DNA from 3 places in the Picosynechococcus sp. PCC 11901 genome. Region 2 is predicted to be linked to each of the others. Evidence: predicted binding sites of a transcription regulator. Region 2 holds the regulator's gene; each other region holds the start of a gene.
The links. Region 2 encodes HrcA, which represses chaperone genes, less so after heat shock. Its sites were predicted from a motif close to TTAGCACTCNNANNNTNNGAGTGCTAA; they were not measured.
Positions count from the first base shown of each region.

Region 1: the regulator HrcA is predicted to act here: its motif matches at 2,745-2,771, upstream of groL (chaperonin GroEL).
Region 3: the regulator HrcA is predicted to act here: its motif matches at 4,313-4,339, upstream of groES (co-chaperone GroES).

Region 1 is NZ_CP040360.1:782,262-788,138, forward strand. It holds gene FEK30_RS04760 (YcjF family protein) at 1-175, shown strand, start outside; gene FEK30_RS04765 (hypothetical protein) at 204-779, shown strand; gene FEK30_RS04770 (Rqc2 family fibronectin-binding protein) at 837-2,597, shown strand; gene groL (chaperonin GroEL) at 2,810-4,477, shown strand; gene FEK30_RS04780 (PAS domain-containing protein) at 4,571-5,877, opposite strand, start outside.
Region 2 is NZ_CP040360.1:2,745,116-2,750,992, forward strand. It holds gene FEK30_RS14290 (carbonic anhydrase) at 30-779, shown strand; gene FEK30_RS14295 (NAD(P)H-quinone oxidoreductase subunit 4) at 870-2,450, opposite strand; gene FEK30_RS14300 (rhodanese-like domain-containing protein) at 2,770-3,126, shown strand; gene hrcA (heat-inducible transcriptional repressor HrcA) at 3,241-4,287, shown strand; gene FEK30_RS14310 (manganese efflux pump MntP) at 4,393-4,950, shown strand; gene FEK30_RS14315 (manganese efflux pump MntP) at 5,174-5,758, shown strand; gene FEK30_RS14320 (DUF3110 domain-containing protein) at 5,776-5,877, opposite strand, start outside.
Region 3 is NZ_CP040360.1:150,690-156,566, reverse strand. It holds gene FEK30_RS01870 (helix-turn-helix domain-containing protein) at 1-39, shown strand, start outside; gene FEK30_RS01865 (Cfr10I/Bse634I family restriction endonuclease) at 43-933, shown strand; gene FEK30_RS01860 (DNA cytosine methyltransferase) at 939-2,123, opposite strand; gene groL (chaperonin GroEL) at 2,243-3,868, opposite strand; gene groES (co-chaperone GroES) at 3,952-4,263, opposite strand; gene glyS (glycine--tRNA ligase subunit beta) at 4,494-5,877, opposite strand, start outside.

The DNA.
Region 1 (5,877 bases), 1.1 Mb from region 2:
GGAGCAATTTAAGCTCAGTAAAAAAGATGAGTTTGTCAAAGATTTTGTCGGCGATGCCATTCTAAAAGTTGTCAATCCCTTTAAGGAAGTGTGGCAAATTGAACTGGAAGAAGACCCAGAGTTAGCGGAGTTGGAATGGACTGCACCCCAACGGCGACGGCGGGATGAATGGTAGATTTTGCACGGAAGCTTGAGGCATGATTATGGCACCACAGCGACAGATTAACTGGCAGAAGTTAGCGGAAATTTACGAACTCAAGGAATTTTTTGCGGCGGATTTTGCTGGTTTTCAAGCCGAAATTGAACAGCAATTGCAAGATCTGGATCGCTTCCCGACGGAAACCCTGGATAAACTAGCAAAACTACGTGCCCTAGAAGTGACCAACGGCATTACCCAATGGGCCTATCGGCGTGGCGCGGCCCAAGCGCTCCCCATCGAGCAGACCCGGCAATGTATGAACATGGTGATGGGCTTTATGAAAAATGTAGAATTGACCTTTCCCAGCATCGGCACTGTTGAATTTAGCGATTGGGAAACAGACTATGTGCGGCGGGTGCGGGGACTCTACATTGATGCGTTTAAAAATAATCTGCCTGGGGCAGAATCGCAGTTCCATGCCATTTCTACGGCGCAGTTTATCGCCTGTGGTCATCACCGTTTAAATGAGGCGATCGCCCTCGTAGAAGCAGACTATGGGGAACTGTTTTCGGCCTATTTCATCGAACGAATGAAAAAATATATCGGCGCTTACCTGGATAGTTTTAGCGAAAGCCCCTAAGATCCAAGACTGCGCATCCGTGGCATCGGCATTGGGGAGAATCGAGCAGCAATGAAAATTCAGGCAGTAGACTACACAACCTTGGTGGCCCTGGTCACGGAATTACAGCGGGACTGGGTGCCGGCGCGCCTCGAACAGGTTTATCAATACGACAAACAAACCCTCTGTTTAGCCCTGCGCACCCTCGAAAAACGGGAATGGCTCTGGTTATCTTGGCACCCCCAGGCCGCCAGAATGCATTTAGGCGATCGCCCCCCCAGAGATCCCGATACCTTTACCTTTAGCGACCAACTGCGCCACCTCATCAAAGGTTCGGCCTTGCTGGGAATTGAACTGATCCAACCCTGGGAACGGGTGGTGGATTTTCAGTTTGGTCGCCGCCCTGGAGAAGTCCCCCAATGGCATTTGTACGTCGAAATTATGGGGAAACATAGCAACGTAATCCTCGCCAATGCCGATCAGCAAATTGTCACTACGGCCCAACAAATTAGTGGCGATCGCTCCACCGTCCGCCCCGTCCAAACTGGCCAACCCTACGAATTTCCCCCAGCCCTGACGAAAACAGCGCCCAGCCCTACAGAATCCTTTGAACGCTGGCAAGAAAGAATCGCCCTATTACCCAAATCCCTGAAAAAACAAATCCTCGAAAATTACCGGGGCGTGAGTCCTATTCTTCTAGAAGGGATGATTGGCGCGGCCCAGTTAACCCCTGAGCAAACGACGGATACCCTCACCGCTAACGATTGGGAAAGTCTTTTTCAGCAATGGCAACGGTGGCTTGCTTGCCTAGAACAGCGACAGTTTTGCCTGACGCTCCAGGACAACCAATACCAAGTGGTCACCTGGCAGTCGGATGAATTTTGTTTGCCCCTACAGCCAACTCTCAATCACTATTATCAAAGCCGCCTTAATCAACAACAATTCCAACAACTGCACCACCAACTCAACCAGAAAGTTAGTCTCCTGTTGGCAAAATTGCAGCAAAAGGCCCAACTTTTCCGAACGCGCCTCACAGAATCCACCGAAGCGGATCAATACCGTCAATACGGCGATTTACTCATGGCCTATTTGCATGAGTGGCAACCGGGTTTAACTGAAATTGCCCTAACGGATTTTGCCTCAGGCGATCGCCTTAAAATTCCCCTCCAACCGGATAAAAATGCTGTCCAAAATGCCCAGGCTTTTTATAAACAACACCAAAAACTAAAGCGGGCAAATCACATTGTGCAACCACTTTTAAAGGAAGTAGAAACAGAAATTCATTACCTCGAACACATTGAAGCCAGTTTGGGACAAATTGCGAGTTACGAAAATGCCACTGACTTGGAAGCTTTACAGGAAATTCAGGCAGAATTGATCCACGGGAGTTACCTCAAAACCAACCGAGAACCTACTGCTAAACAAGCGGTTTCTAAACCCCATATTTACCGCACCCCAGGAGGATCAGAACTCTGGATCGGGCGCAATAACCAACAAAATGATCATCTAACGTTTCGGGTGGCCAATGATTATGATCTTTGGTTCCATAGCCAAGAAATCCCCGGTAGCCATGTTTTATTACGACTAGAACCCGGTGCAGTTCCCGATGAGGCGGAATTGCAATGGGCGGCGGATTTTGCAGCCTATTACAGCCGCGCCAGCCAAAGCGATCAGGTGCCCATTGTTTATACAAAACCCAAGCACGTTTATAAACCCAAGGGGGCCAAACCAGGAATGTGCATTTATAAACAGGAAACGATTCTCTGGGGTCAACCCCAACGGGCCAAGGCGGCGATCGCCAAATTAACCCAATCCACAGATCAGTCCGAGAAAAAGTAGGGGGTAGGGTTTCGGTTCATTGGGGGGAAAGGTATGAGATCCCTCACTTGATTTTTTAAAGAAAATATGTAGCCACAAAAGACAAATTGCTTGAAAAGCTTTTTTAGAGCGCTTTTGGCCCGTTTGCATCGCCGAAACCAGAAAACATTAGCAGTCGCCCCCTAGGAGTGCTAAATTTGCTAGTGACGTAAAACTTTATAACGCAAACTCCTATGGCTAAGATTGTCTCTTTCAAGGATGACTCTAGACGCTCCCTCGAAGCAGGGATTAATGCCCTTGCCGATGCGGTAAAAATCACCCTCGGCCCCAAGGGTCGGAATGTACTCCTCGAAAAGCAGTATGGTGCGCCCCAAATTGTGAATGATGGGATCACCGTTGCGAAGGATATTGAACTTAGTGATCCGCTCCAAAATACGGGGGCGCGGTTAATCCGGGAAGTGGCAGCGAAAACCAATGACAGTGCTGGGGATGGCACGACCACTGCCACCGTTATGGCCCAAGCGTTGATCCGCGAAGGTTTGAAAAATGTGACGGCTGGGGCAAATCCCGTGGCCCTGCGCCGGGGTATCGATGCGGCAGTGAAGTTCCTCGTGAAGGAAGTTGCCGCGATCGCCAAGCCCGTTGAAGGAGAGGCGATCGCCCAGGTGGCCGCTGTGTCTGCCGGGAATGACGAAGAAGTAGGCCGGATGATCTCTGAAGCCATGGCCAAAGTCACCAAAGATGGCGTGATCACCGTGGAAGAGTCCAAGTCCCTCGCCACTGAACTGGATGTAGTTGAAGGAATGCAACTGGATCGCGGTTACATCTCCCCCTATTTCGTCACCGATCAGGAACGGCAAATCGTTGAATTTGAAAATCCTTACATCCTGATCACCGACAAGAAAATTTCGGCGATCGCCGACCTCGTGCCCGCCCTCGAACAGGTAGCCCGTTCCGGTCGTCCTTTGTTGATTGTTGCCGAAGACATTGAAGGGGAAGCCCTGGCGACCCTCGTTGTGAACAAAGCCCGTGGTGTCCTCAATGCCGCCGCAATCAAGGCTCCCAGTTTTGGCGATCGCCGTAAGCAAATGCTCCAGGACATCGCTGTCCTCACCGGCGGTCGGGTCATTTCCGAAGAAGTGGGCCTCAGCCTCGAAGCCATTGACCTTGATATGCTCGGTAATGCCGAAAAAATCACCATCAGCAAGGAAGAAACCACCATCGTTTCCGGTGGCGGTAGCAAAGCTGACATTGACGCCCGCGTTAGCCAAATCCGTAAGCAACTGGCTGAAACCGACTCCGAATATGACATGGAGAAACTCCAGGAGCGGATCGCTAAGCTTGCTGGTGGTGTTGCCGTGATTAAAGTCGGTGCAGCCACTGAAACTGAACTCAAAGACCGCAAACTCCGCATCGAAGATGCCCTCAACGCCACCAAAGCCGCTGTCGATGAAGGCATTGTTCCCGGTGGTGGCACGACCCTAATTCACCTCGCTGAAAAGGTCGCTGAAGTAAAGGCAAGCCTCAGTAGCGACGAAGAGAAGCTCGGTGTCGATATCGTTTCCCGCGCCCTAGAAGCGCCCCTCCGCCAATTGGCTGATAACGCGGGTGCCGAAGGTTCTGTGGTTGTAGAACGGGTTCGTACCAGTGACTTCAACGTTGGCTACAACGCGGCCACTGGCGAATATGTCGATATGATTGCCGCTGGCATCATTGACCCGGCGAAGGTTGTCCGTTCTGTTTTGCAAAATGCAGCCTCCATCGCTGGAATGGTGATCACAACCGAAGCCCTCGTCGTTGAGAAGCCCGAACCCGAAGCGCCCGCCCCTGACATGGGTGGTGGTATGCCCGGTATGGGTGGCATGGGCGGCATGGGAATGCCTGGCATGGGAATGATGTAATTTTTCCTAAACCCTTTTAAAGATTCATTATCTGCATTGGGCACCCTCCGGGGTGCTTTTTTTTGTTTTCTGGGCGAAAAATCTTGGGTCAAGTTAGCCCGTCGGGGACTGTTCCTGTAACCAGTGATTGAGAGTTTCTCGGAGGGTTTGGGGATTGAGGGGTTTACTGAGGTAGTCGTTCATGCCTGCTGCTAAATACTGCTCTTGGTTGGCTTCTCCTAGGGTGGTGGTGAGCGCAATGATCGGTATCTGCCGGTGGCGATCGCCGCCACCACCCCGGCGAATATGTTGGCTCGTTTGAAAGCCATTCATCTTGGGCATGAGGCAATCCATCAAAATTAAACGATAGGGTTGATTTTCAGGGGTTGCTTGGAGCAGCCGTAGGGCTTCTGTGCCCCCTGGGGCGACATCGACGGAAAAACCAAACTGTTGGCAGAGGCTCCGAATAATAATTTGATTGACGGGGTTATCTTCCACGAGGAGGAGGCGGGCCGAGATTTTTTGGCCCTGTTTGCTTGCGCTAGGTTGGGAACCAGAATCTGAGGTTCTAGCGTTTGGCTGGGCGAAATTTTCACAGAAACGCCGACAGGCCTGCCACAGAGGACGGGATAAAATCGGCTTGACGAGGTGGTGGGTTGCCGTGAGTTGGGGGAAGCTTTGGGGATCGGTGGGGCTGTAGGGAAACGTGGTGAGCAGCAGTAACTGGCAGGTTTTTTGGAGGTAAAGCTGTTGGAGATTTTGGGCGAGGGTCAGGGCATCGATCTCCCTCAGGGAATGATCCAAGATCAGGAGGGGCGTTGCGGTGGTGGGGGGCTGGGTTTGCCAAAGGGCGATCGCCTCTTGGCCATTGGCTGCGGCTTGGACAGTGGCGCCCCAGGCTTGGAGTTCATCGCGCAAAATTTCCCGTTGGGTTTGTTGCTCTTCGACGATGAGGATCTCTAGCCCCTGCAAGCTATCGGCGGTCATCCGCGACAGTTGAGAACGCCCCGCCCCATACCCTAGGGTGAAGGTAAAACAGCTCCCCTCCCCTGGGGTACTAACCACTTCAATGGTGCCCCCCATCACCTGACAAAGACGCTGGGTAATCGCCAAACCGAGACCCGTGCCACCATAACGCCGGGTGGTTCCTGCTTCTAACTGGGTAAAAGGCTCGAAAAGATCGTTCAATTTCTCAGCGGCGATGCCAATGCCAGTATCCGTCACTGAGCAGGTAAAATCGAGGCGATCGCCAACCCGCTCCGTTTGACAGCGAATCATCACCTCCCCTTGGTTGGTAAATTTAATGGCATTGCTTACCAGATTCGTCAAGATTTGTCGTAAACGCCCAGGATCCCCTTGGATAGAACCGTGCCGCAAACCCCGTAAATCAAAAATGAGATTGAGACCTTTCTCCTGGGCCG
Region 2 (5,877 bases):
ACCTCGTTTTGACATCGGACGATCGAACAGTGAAAAAACTTATTCGCGGCCTGGACAAATTTAAGCAAAGCTATGTTGCGAGCCACCAGGATCTTTTTGAACAACTTTCCCACGGCCAAAAGCCCCGCGTTCTGTTCATTTGTTGCTCCGATTCCCGTGTTGACCCAGCGCTGATTACCCAAACGGATATTGGTGAAATCTTCGTCATCCGCAATGCCGGAAATATTATTCCTCCCTATGGTGCGGCCAATGGCGGCGAAGGGGGCACCCTAGAATATGCTCTCCAAGGCCTCGATATTCGGCAAATTATTGTCTGTGGCCATTCCCACTGTGGCGCGATGAAGGGGTTGCTCAAGCTCAACAAACTCCAAGCGGATATGCCTTTGGTTTACGATTGGCTCAAGCACGCCGAAGCCACCCGTCGCCTCGTCCGGGATACTTACCCCCACTGTGAAGGGGAAGAACTGGTCGAAACCCTCGTTGCGGAAAATGTCCTTGTCCAGATTGATAATCTCAAAACCTACCCCGTAGTGCGATCGCGGCTCCACCAGGGCAAACTGAAAATCTATGGCTGGATCTACAACATCGAAAATGGCGAAGTGTTAGCCTACGACGAAACAAAACACGCCTACGTGAAGCCAGACTATAGCCTCATCGACGAAACCCCCTTAACGGAGCGCGAAGCCCTAGAAGGTTGCCCACTTCCCTACACCGTCGCTTCTGGCCAGAGTTTAGCGGGTTGGTATGGCGAAACTGATACCTTCTCTGTGAGTGGTTAGGCTGCCATTGCCGTCGCTATCTTCTTAACAAAAAAGACGGTGCCCATTAACACACCGCCTTGCAAAAATTATGGACTCAAGTTTGAATGATTAGCGAATCTCTGGGGCACGCAGAACCGCAACATCTAAACTAGGTGCCTGTGCCGTTTGCTGAAGACTTGGCACCGATTGGCGCAGGATCGCCGTTAGATTTTCCGTCGTAGAAGCATAGATCTGGGTCACGGCCTTCGGATACAGACCAATCCCAATAATCGGAATCAACAAGCACGCAATCACAAAGACTTCGCGAGGCTCGGCATCGATCAGTTTTTCATGCGCCACAAGCTCTTTGTTTTCTGGGCCGTAGAGGATTTCCCGCAACATCGAAAGCAGATAGATCGGCGTTAAAATGACGCCCACTGCCGCGAGGAAAACAATGATCACCCGGAAAGTAGGGCTATAGGCATCACTGGTGGCGAAACCGACGAATACCATTAATTCAGCAACAAACCCACTCATCCCCGGCAGCGCCAAGGAAGCCATCGAGCAGGTCGTCCACATCGCAAAAATTTTCTTCATTTTTTTGCCGACCCCACCCATTTCATCGAGCATCAGGGTGTGGGTACGGTCATAGGTGGCACCAACCATAAAGAAGAGACTTGCCCCAATGAGCCCATGGGAAATCATCTGTAACATTGCACCACTCGTCCCCAAATCGGTGAACGAAGCCATCCCAATTAGCACAAAGCCCATGTGGGAAATGGAGGAATAGGCGATTTTTCGTTTGAGATTACGTTGGGCAAAGGAAGTGAGGGCCGCATAAACGATATTGACGACTCCGAGGATCACGAGCACTGGGCCAAACAGGGCATGGGCATCGGGGAGCATCCCCGCATTCATCCGCAGTAGGGCATAGCCGCCCATTTTTAGGAGAATTCCGGCGAGGAGCATGTGGGCCGGGGCCGTGGCTTCACCGTGGGCATCGGGGAGCCAGGTATGTAGAGGGAAAATCGGTAACTTCACCCCGTAGGCGATAAGCAGGCCACCATAGAGCAGCAGTTGGAGGTTAATGCCAAAGTCTTTCTGGGCGATCGCCGTCATATCAAAGGTGACCGTATCCCCATAAAAGGCCATGGTCAGGGCGGCAATCAGAATAAATAACGAACCGCCAGCGGTGTAGAGGATGAATTTCGTTGCGGCATAGAGCCGTTTTTTGCCACCCCAAATGGACAGAATCAGATAAACCGGAACCAGTTCTAGTTCCCAGGTAAAGAAAAACAGCAGCATATCCTGCACGGCGAAGACAGCAATTTGACCGCCATACATCAGCAGCATCAGGAAATAAAATAGCTTTGGCTTAAAGCTTACGGGCCAGGCCGCCAAGATCGCCAAAGTGGTGATAAAACCCGTGAGAAGAATCAAGGGCATGGAAAGGCCATCGGCCCCCACTGACCAGCGCAGATCGATTGCTTCGACCCAGGTATAGCTCTCTACCAGTTGCAGATTCGGGTTGCCAAAATCGTAGCCCGTGTAAAAGGCTGTCACGATGATCACAAAGTCGATTAAGCCAATGGTCAAGGCATACCAGCGCACTGTTTTCCCATCTTTGTCGGGGATGAGGGGCAAAAATAATGCCGCAATAATGGGAAATAAAATAATCGTGGATAACCACGGAAAATTTGCAAAGTTCATACAAACTCAAAAAAATTAATGGCTGTTTCTTAAAAAATGCAATATTTATAAATCGTTAACGCAGAATCAAGGCGATCGCCAAGCAAAATGCTTTACCCTGTACCATCTTCAAAAAGTGGGACAGAAGATCTAACGCCTCTAACGTTACTTGTACCATTCCCAAATTTTCTTGACCGACTCTCCGGGGGAACTGCAATACTCCTTAACTTTGACGCCCCCTAAGGTGAAGATCCCCTAGCAATTCAGCCTTGGCCTTCCCAAACGCAGTCAGAAAATGCTAGGAATGCTCACTTCTTAATTTTTTATCAGTAGCTTGACCATGACCAACCCTAGTTCTAACCCACAACTCCAGGCCGTCAGTCCCACGGTTTTTGCCCAGCGCGTCGCCACGACCGAATCTTTGCAACTCATTGATGTGCGTGAGCCCGATGAGCTAGAGATTGTCGCTCTCCCAGGCTTTACCAATTTACCCCTGAGTCAATTTGAACAATGGGCTGCCCGCATTGCCGTGGACTTTGACCCCCAGGCAGAAACCTATGTGCTTTGTCACCATGGTGTGCGTTCGGCGCAAATGTGTTATTGGCTGCAACAACAAGGTTTTACCCAAGTGATCAATATTGAAGGTGGGATTCACCTTTACACCCTCTCTGTGGATCAAAGCCTACCGCGCTACTAGGGAAGAATGAGCTATACTAACCCAAACTTAGACCTTAAATCTTTCTTAAGTTAAGCCAAGTTTTTTTACTATTTTTTTATATTTCTTAGTTATTGAAAGCACTACTGTCGGCGTATGGTTGCTCAGAAAATTCTTAATCCCCGTCACCAAAATATTTTTCGAGCAACGGTCAACCATTACATTTCCACAGCGGAACCCGTAGGCTCCAAAACCCTTGTGGAGGAATATGACTTCCAGGTCAGTTCTGCCACCATTCGTAATGTGATGGGCAAGTTGGAAAAGGCAGGTTTCTTGTATCAACCCCACATCTCGGCGGGACGAGTCCCCTCTGATTCCGGTTATCGCTTCTATGTGGACGAGCTCGTCACCCCCAATTCCCAGACCCGCAAACGAGCGAGCCAAACGTTACAGGAACAGACTGCCGCAGAGTATTGGGGACTAGATGCGACCCTCCAGCGGGCAACGCAAATCCTGGCGACGTTAAGTGGTTATATTGCTCTAATCACGGTGCCCCATCAAAACCATGCTCGCCTACGCTATCTACAGTTACTCCCCCTGGGGGATCAGAAGGTGATGATGATTGTGGTGACGGATAGTTATCAACCCCAATCGTTGTCCTTGACCCTGGACTGTGACCCCGATGAGCTAGAGATTCTATCGAATTTTTTGAATCACCATCTCCAGGGGCGATCGCTCCAAGAAATTGCCAGCCTTGATCCCCAGGCTTTAGACGAAGACTTTCACCATTGTCAGCTGTTATTGGAGACGATTTTGGGTAAGATTGCTCAGATTGTGCCCAATACGATTGCGACGCCAATTCTGGTACGGGGCATTTCGGAAGTGCTGCGGCAACCTGAGTTTTCCCAAATTGAGCAGTTACAAACCCTATTGCACTTGCTAGAGGCGAAACAAGAACAGCTACTCCCGGTGGTTTTTAGTGGTTTACCAGGCGATCGCCCGACGCTCATTCACATCGGCACCGAAAATCCCCTAGAACCCATGAAAACCTGCGCCCTTATTTCCACATATTATTACCAAGAAAAAACGCCCGTTGGCAGTGTTGCAGTGCTTGGCCCGACGCGGATGTTCTATGAAAATGCGATCGCCTTAGTTGAAGCCACAGCAGATTATCTTTCTGAGAATTTAAAAGCCGCTTTTTAAGGTTTAAGAATCGTAGGAAATAAGGATCAAATAATTCAATTTTTTGTTTTTTTTGTTGATGGCGATCGCCACAATCTTTTTAGGGGAGTACCCATAGGGGATTTCATGGACTTTGACTTAGATATTCTTCTCTTTGCCCTAGTGCTGAGTATTGACTGTTTTTCCGTCGCCCTTGCACTAGGAGCACGCCATTTTTCCCGCAAGCGGGCCTTATTTTTTGCGCTCAGTTCAGGTTTCTCCGGTGGCGGTGCTATTTCCCTCGGTTTTCTCCTGGGTAATTTTGCCCAATACATTACTTTCTATGATCAAGGAATTGCTTTTATTCTCTTGATCCTTATCGGTGTTCACATGTGCTACAACGCCTACCGAGAAATGCAAAAATTCCCAGATGATAAGGGTGAACCCAGAAAAATTCATGGTCTTTGGAAAATTCTTTTGGTCTCTAGCATTTCCAGTGTTGATTCTTTGGGGGTTGGTATTTCCCTTGGTTTAATGGGCAAACCCTTAATTCCCTATTCCCTGGGGATCGGGATTTCCGCTTTTTTTGCTACTTATGTGGGCTTATTTTGCGCACAATTAATTTCTAGTCAATTGAAGGAAAAGGTAGAGTTTTTCGGCGGTGGCATTCTGATTGCCATGGGCCTTAAAATGCTCTCAATTTAACAGTCGTCTGGCCTCAGTTTTTGTGAATCTAAAGTCGTCATTTACCAAGTAGAAAGCAGATTGTTATTTCGCTCAGTTTCACGAGAATTGGGATTTATTTATAGACAATTACTTTTTGGGACGAATTTTTTAAATAATTTTGTGGAACTTGGAAACAATGAAAAAACTATGATAAATCGACCCACGATTTTTCGTTTATAGTAATAAATGCATTCTTTTCGAGTTGGCGATCGCCACGGCATTTATGGGTTTTGAATTAGACATTATTATTTTCGCCCTTGTCCTCAGTATTGACTCTTTTTCCGCTGCCTTAGCCCTTGGTATTCGTCACTTTTCTGGAAAACGGGCTTTATTTTTTGCGCTCAGTTCGGGGCTTTCTGAAGGGGTGGCGATCGCCCTCGGCTTCATTTTGGGACGTTTTGCCCAGACTATAATTATGGCCTACGATCATTGGGTGGCCTTTGCCCTATTGGTTTTGGTGGGTGGACATATGTGCTACAACGCTTACCAAGAGATGCGAGCCAAGCCAGGCGATGACGATGGTGAATCCGTCAAAATCCATAGCCTGTGGAAAATTTTGTTTATTTCTAGTATCACCAGCATCGATTCTTTGGGGGTGGGCGTTTCCCTCGGCCTCATTGGTAAACCGCTTGTGCCCTACTCCCTCAGCATTGGCTTGGCTGCTTTTTGCGCTACCTATGGGGGCCTATTTTGTGCCAAACTCATTTCCGGGCACTTAGGTGAAAAAGTAGAATTTTTTGGCGGTGGAGTTTTGATCGCCTTGGGCATTAAGATGTTGTCAATCTAATCTATTACCCAAATACACTACAAAAGCCCTTCTAATTGACGTCGAATGCGGTCTAATTCTGTATCCGACAAATCGTTTTCTGACGCTGTGGTTTGCTCTGCTGGCTGTTGCTTTCCCTC
Region 3 (5,877 bases), 490 kb from region 2:
GAGATTTCTGTTTCACAGCTTTTTTCAGAGATAGAGTAATAAATGCTAAATAATAATATTCGCGATGTTGAAAAAGAGTGGTTTACTAAAAGTGGAGGAATTCAAGGAAAAGAAGTTTATAAAGACTTAGCTGAAAAAATCATCCAATTACTTGATCAAGAATCTAATATTATTGATGTAATTAATTGGATGAAACAAGAAGTATGTGAAAAATACAAGAAAAATAGTTCTAAAAAGTTAACTGATGGCGCACTCAATAATTGTAGTGGAGCATGGAATGAGTATATTGCAGCAAGTTATTTGACACATTTTTGCTTAAAATTCAATGAATCTTCTAAAGATAAGATTATAGTTATAACCAATCTACCTCCAACGAGAATTAAAAATGGAGAGACAGCTACTTTTTTAAAGTTATTTCAGAGCGAAGAATTCGAGGCAGGGAAACCTTTATCGATGCTCAATGATATCCGAAATAGGATTTTCTTTCCTAGTCCAGACTTAGTAGTCTTGAGTGTAAATGAACACTTTTACACATCATTCGACATCGATTCTTTATTAAAAAAGCAAGAAAAAGCACCATATGAGTCAAGCCTATATAAGAAAATTGAGGGAACAATCCAGTCTTCAAATGTACGTTCGATAGCTTCGCTTAAAACGTCTTATAGACCTGATAGAAGATATCAGCCTCTTTTTGAAACCGCAATGCTAAAAGCTATCACATATGGTTTAGAACAAAATTGGAGATATTATATGATTGCATCTAAAGTCAGCAAGTCTGATGAAATATTATTTGAAAATCTTATTTCACCTCATGGAATTGTATTGAAATATTTGGACATAAAAAATACCCAATCTAGATTTGTTGATAACACTTATATTTATAGTGATAAAAAATCCTTGCTTGAAATTTTTAGTGAATTGGCAAAAAGATGATTTTATTAAAATAATACAAGTTGGTGATTATGGCTATTAACTTGATGGTTAATGATTTTATTGTCAAATTTTAGAAAATCATAAATGCTTTTTGCCAGTGATTCAGACAACAGAAACGGGACACCATTTCCGATAGTTTTAAACATGGCTGTTAAACTCATTGTTCCTGGCAACTGAAAATCTTTAGGTAAAGACTGAATCGCCAATGCCTCTGCTACAGATATTCTTCTTGCTAAATATGGATGTAAATGCACTTCATTATTTCCATAACAAGCTGTCGGAGAATATCTCCAGCGATGTAGACGTTTGTATGACTTTTTAGAATCATCACCTTCTTTAATTATTTTAAACTTAGGTAATCCTGCACGAGGTTTGAAATAATATGAGGCATTAGGATGAGTCTCTACTTCATTTTTTTTAAACCAATAATTGACAGTTAGCTCTTCCGGAATACCATTTGGACATGGTCTAATGGATTTTTCGACAAACTCTTCAGTTGTTTTCCATGGATAACTGACAATTTGCTGTAGAGAGTATTTTGCATATTTTTTCCATGGGAAATAAAGAGTTAAACAATCTTCAAGATTGAGATGAGTAGAATTAAACTTGCTTTCCAGTAATTTTTTTCTAAACCCAATCAAAAAGATACGTTCCCTTTGTTGAGGTACAGCATATTCCAATGAGTTCAATAAATTTTCTGTGATTAAATAATTGTTCGTCCTTAGTTTTTGTTTTAAATACTCAAAAAAAATTCGATGTTTTTTTGTTCGATATAATCCTTTCACATTTTCAAAGATAAAAAAATCAGGTTGATGTTGAATGATTAAATCAATGTATGATTCACTCAATTTACCATGATCTCCTTGTCTACCTCTATTTTTACCTCCGATAGAAAAATCTGGACAAGGAGGGCCACCTATGAAGCCAACAACATTTGATTGATTTTTCAATAAATCTACAGAATGCCATAGTTCAAGAGATTTTTCTCCATGAGAAAAATCTTCAATATTACACATTGAATAGTTAAATAAAGGCTTTTTAATTCCTAGTTTTTGTCTTGAGTATTGATATCCCTCTAGAAAAGAACTTTGAATTTCATTTACATGGACAACATCGAAACCATTTAATTCAAATCCTAAATCAAGAAATCCAGCCCCCGAAAAAAAGGAAAATAGCTTAAGGTCACTCATCTGAAATTTTATAAACTTTATCGTGGACTATTAGAATAACAAAAATCCCTCTGCAATGAATCAGAGGGATTAAGTTAAATTAAATTAGTTGTGCAGACTTTGGAGTTGAGACTTAAGTCTTAGTAGTCGAAGTCACCGGCACCAGGAGCCGCACCAGCCTTATCTTTTTCGGGCTTGTCAACAACGATGCACTCGGTAGTGAGAACCATACCAGCGATGGAAGCCGCGTTCTGGGTTGCAGAACGAGTTACCTTAGCAGGGTCAACGATACCAGCAGCGAGCATATCAACGAATTCGTTGGTTGCTGCGTTAAAACCAGTATTGAAGTCTTTTTCCTTCACACGCTCAGCGATTACCGCACCGTTTTGGCCAGCGTTTTCAGCAATGCGCTTCAGGGGGGCAGTCAGGGCACGGGCCACGATCAAAGCACCAGTGAGTTGCTCAGCAGTGAGGTTATCATTCGCCCAAGCTTCCAATTCGGGAGCGAGGTGCGCCAGAGTTGTACCACCACCGGGAACAATCCCTTCTTCAACGGCTGCTTTGGTCGCGTTGATCGCATCTTCGAGACGAAGCTTACGGTCTTTCATCTCAGTTTCGGTTGCTGCACCGACTTTGATCACAGCGACACCACCGGAGAGTTTCGCGAGACGTTCTTGGAGTTTTTCTTTGTCGTAGGAAGAATCAGATTCTTCGATTTGACGGCGGATCTGCTCACAACGGGTCTTAACTGCCTGCTCATTACCATCGGCCACAATGGTGGTGTTGTCCTTGGTGATGGTGATGCGGCGGGCTTTACCGAGCATATCAACGCTGGTGTTGTCGAGCTTGAGGCCTGCATCTTCGGTGATCAGTTGGCCACCGGTGAGTACAGCGATATCTTCGAGCATTTGCTTACGGCGATCGCCAAAACCAGGCGCTTTAACCGCAGCAACGTTGAGGACACCCCGGAGACGGTTCACCACGAGGGTAGCAAGGGCTTCTTTCTCGATATCTTCAGCGATGATTACGAGGGGCTTACCTTGGCGAGCAACCTGTTCGAGGATTGGGACGAGGTCTTGTACCAAGGTGATTTTCTTGTCAGTGATGAGGATGAAGGGATCTTCAAGAACCGCTTCCATGCGCTCGGTGTCGGTGACGAAGTAGGGGGAAGTGTAACCCTTGTCGAAACGCATCCCTTCGGTGATTTCGAGTTCGGTTTCCATGGATTTCCCTTCTTCGAGGGAGATCACACCTTCTTTACCGACTTTGTCCATGGCTTTGGCGATCATGTCACCAACTTCCTTGTCGTTCCCCGCAGAGATGGCACCGACTTGGGCGATCGCCGTCGAATCTTCTACCGGACGAGCTTGATCTTTGATGCGACCAACGAGGAATTCAGTCGCTTTATCAATACCGCGCTTGAGGGCGATGGGGTTGGCACCAGCCGCAACGTTGCGGAGACCTTCTTTGACCATGGCATGGGCGAGAACCGTTGCTGTAGTGGTTCCGTCACCGGCCACGTCATTAGTTTTAGAAGCCGCTTGGCGAATCAAAGAAACACCGGTGTTTTCGATGTGGTCTTCGAGCTCGATTTCCTTGGCAATGGTCACACCGTCATTCACGATCTGGGGTGCGCCAAATTTCTTTTCGAGCACAACGTTCCGACCTTTGGGGCCGAGGGTTACCGCAACAGCTTCAGCGAGGAGGTCGATCCCTTTTTCGAGGGCGCGGCGAGCATCTTCGTTGTAAATAATAGATTTAGCCATAATGATTGAATTTCTAGGTTGAGCGTTTTACGAGAAAAAATAGAAAAATCTGAAACGATTGCTTAGGTCAAACCTAAAAATAATTACGCAACGGTTGCGAGGATATCTTTCTCAGAAAGAAGCACGTAGTCATCACCACTGAGTTTGATATCAGTACCAGCGTACTTGGAGTAGAGAACTTTATCGCCAACTTTGACATCAACGGCGGAACGGCTACCGTCATCATTGCGCTTCCCTTCACCAACAGCCACAACTTCACCGATTTGGGGCTTTTCTTTGGCGCTATCGGGGAGGAGGATCCCACCAGCAGTTTTCTCTTCAGATTCGCTGACCTTTACAAAAACGCGATCGCCGAGGGGCTTGAGGGTAGAAACATTGATGCTAATTGCTGCCATGGATAATTTCTCCAGATCAATAAACGACTAAATTTAGCTAGATTGAAGTTTAGCACTCTCAATCTCTGAGTGCTAATTTAGCGGAGAAAATTAAATCCAGACAACTCCTGATAATGTACGGGTTCCCGAACTTTAGATCGCTCCAAAAATTGAACTGTATTGCTTCTCAGGGGAAACCCTGACAGAGACAGCTTTATGTCCCTGCCATGACTCTAAAAATAAACAAGGATCTACTGTTTGACGATCGCCCCGAAATCCGCCAGAACCCGCGCGTGGTTCCGCAACAGCCCAAGGAGATTAAGGCGATTTTCCCGCACAGCAGGATCCTCTGCCATCACCAAAACACTATCCTCCCCATCAAAGAACCGCTCAACTGTGGGCGCCAGGGCCGCTAACCCATCGATCAGTTTTTGGTAATCCCGTTCGGTGCGGGCCGCTTCGGTGGTAGGTACGAGTTCCACTAAGCCGGTATAGAGATCGCGCTCGGAATTTTGCGCAAATTTCTCCGGGTTAATTACCCCTGTCGGATCGAGACTATCCGTGCTGAGGTTCCCCTTGGCGGCCAACTTTGCAGAACGGTTCACGGTGGCGTAGATTTTTGCGAGTTGACCATCGTCACGAATGTTCTGTAAAAAGGCAGCGCGATCGCCGACATCCAGTAAATCCGTTAAGGCCCGTTCAGTGTATTCTGTATCATCACCGAGCACCGCATTCACCAGGTCATAATCAATACCTTTTTCATCTTGGAGCAGAGTCTGAATCCGCTGAATAAAGAAGCTTTGCAGGGCTTCGAGGGGAGACGTTTTATCGGGGTGAGCCGTAACAAAATCCTTCGCCCCCTGGGCTAACAGTTCTCCAAGGTCAATTTCCAGACCCGCGTCCCAAGCGACGGTAATAATTGCATTGGCCGCCCGTCGCAGTGCAAAAGGATCCGAGGAACCAGAAGGAATCATCCCCAGACCAAAAATACTAAGCAACGTATCCAGGCGATCGCCCATGCCCACCACTTGACCCGCAAGGGTTTGGGGCAAAATATCATCGGCATTGCGGGGCAGATAATGCTCGAAAATCCCTTCGGCCACGGCGGGCGCTTCCCCACTGACCAGGGCATACTTTTGACCCATGATGCCTTGGAGTTCTGGGAATTCATAGACCATCTGTGTTACCAAATCCGCCTTACAGAGCATGGCGGTGCTGGCAATAATTTCTTTGTCCGCCTCAGACAGGCCAAGCTGTTCCGCGATCTGCTGGGAAATTTCCATAATGCGGTCTACCTTGTCCCGCATCGTCCCTAGTTCTTCCTGGAAGGTGACGGCTTCTAGTTGGGGCAGATAGGTTTCTAAATGTTCATCGCAATCAGCCCGGTAGAAAAACTGACCATCCGCTAACCGCGCCCGGATCACCCGACCATTCCCCGCAGCGATGATCTCTGATTTCTTGGGATCACCATTGGAAATCGTAATAAATTTCGGGAGGAGCTTCGTTTTATCTTGGCGATCGCGCACCGCAAAATACCGCTGGTGGGTTACCATCACCGTCGTAATTACCTCTGTGGGTAGCTCTAAAAATTCCGCTTCAATGTCGCCGACTACCGCTGTGGGATATTCCACCAAA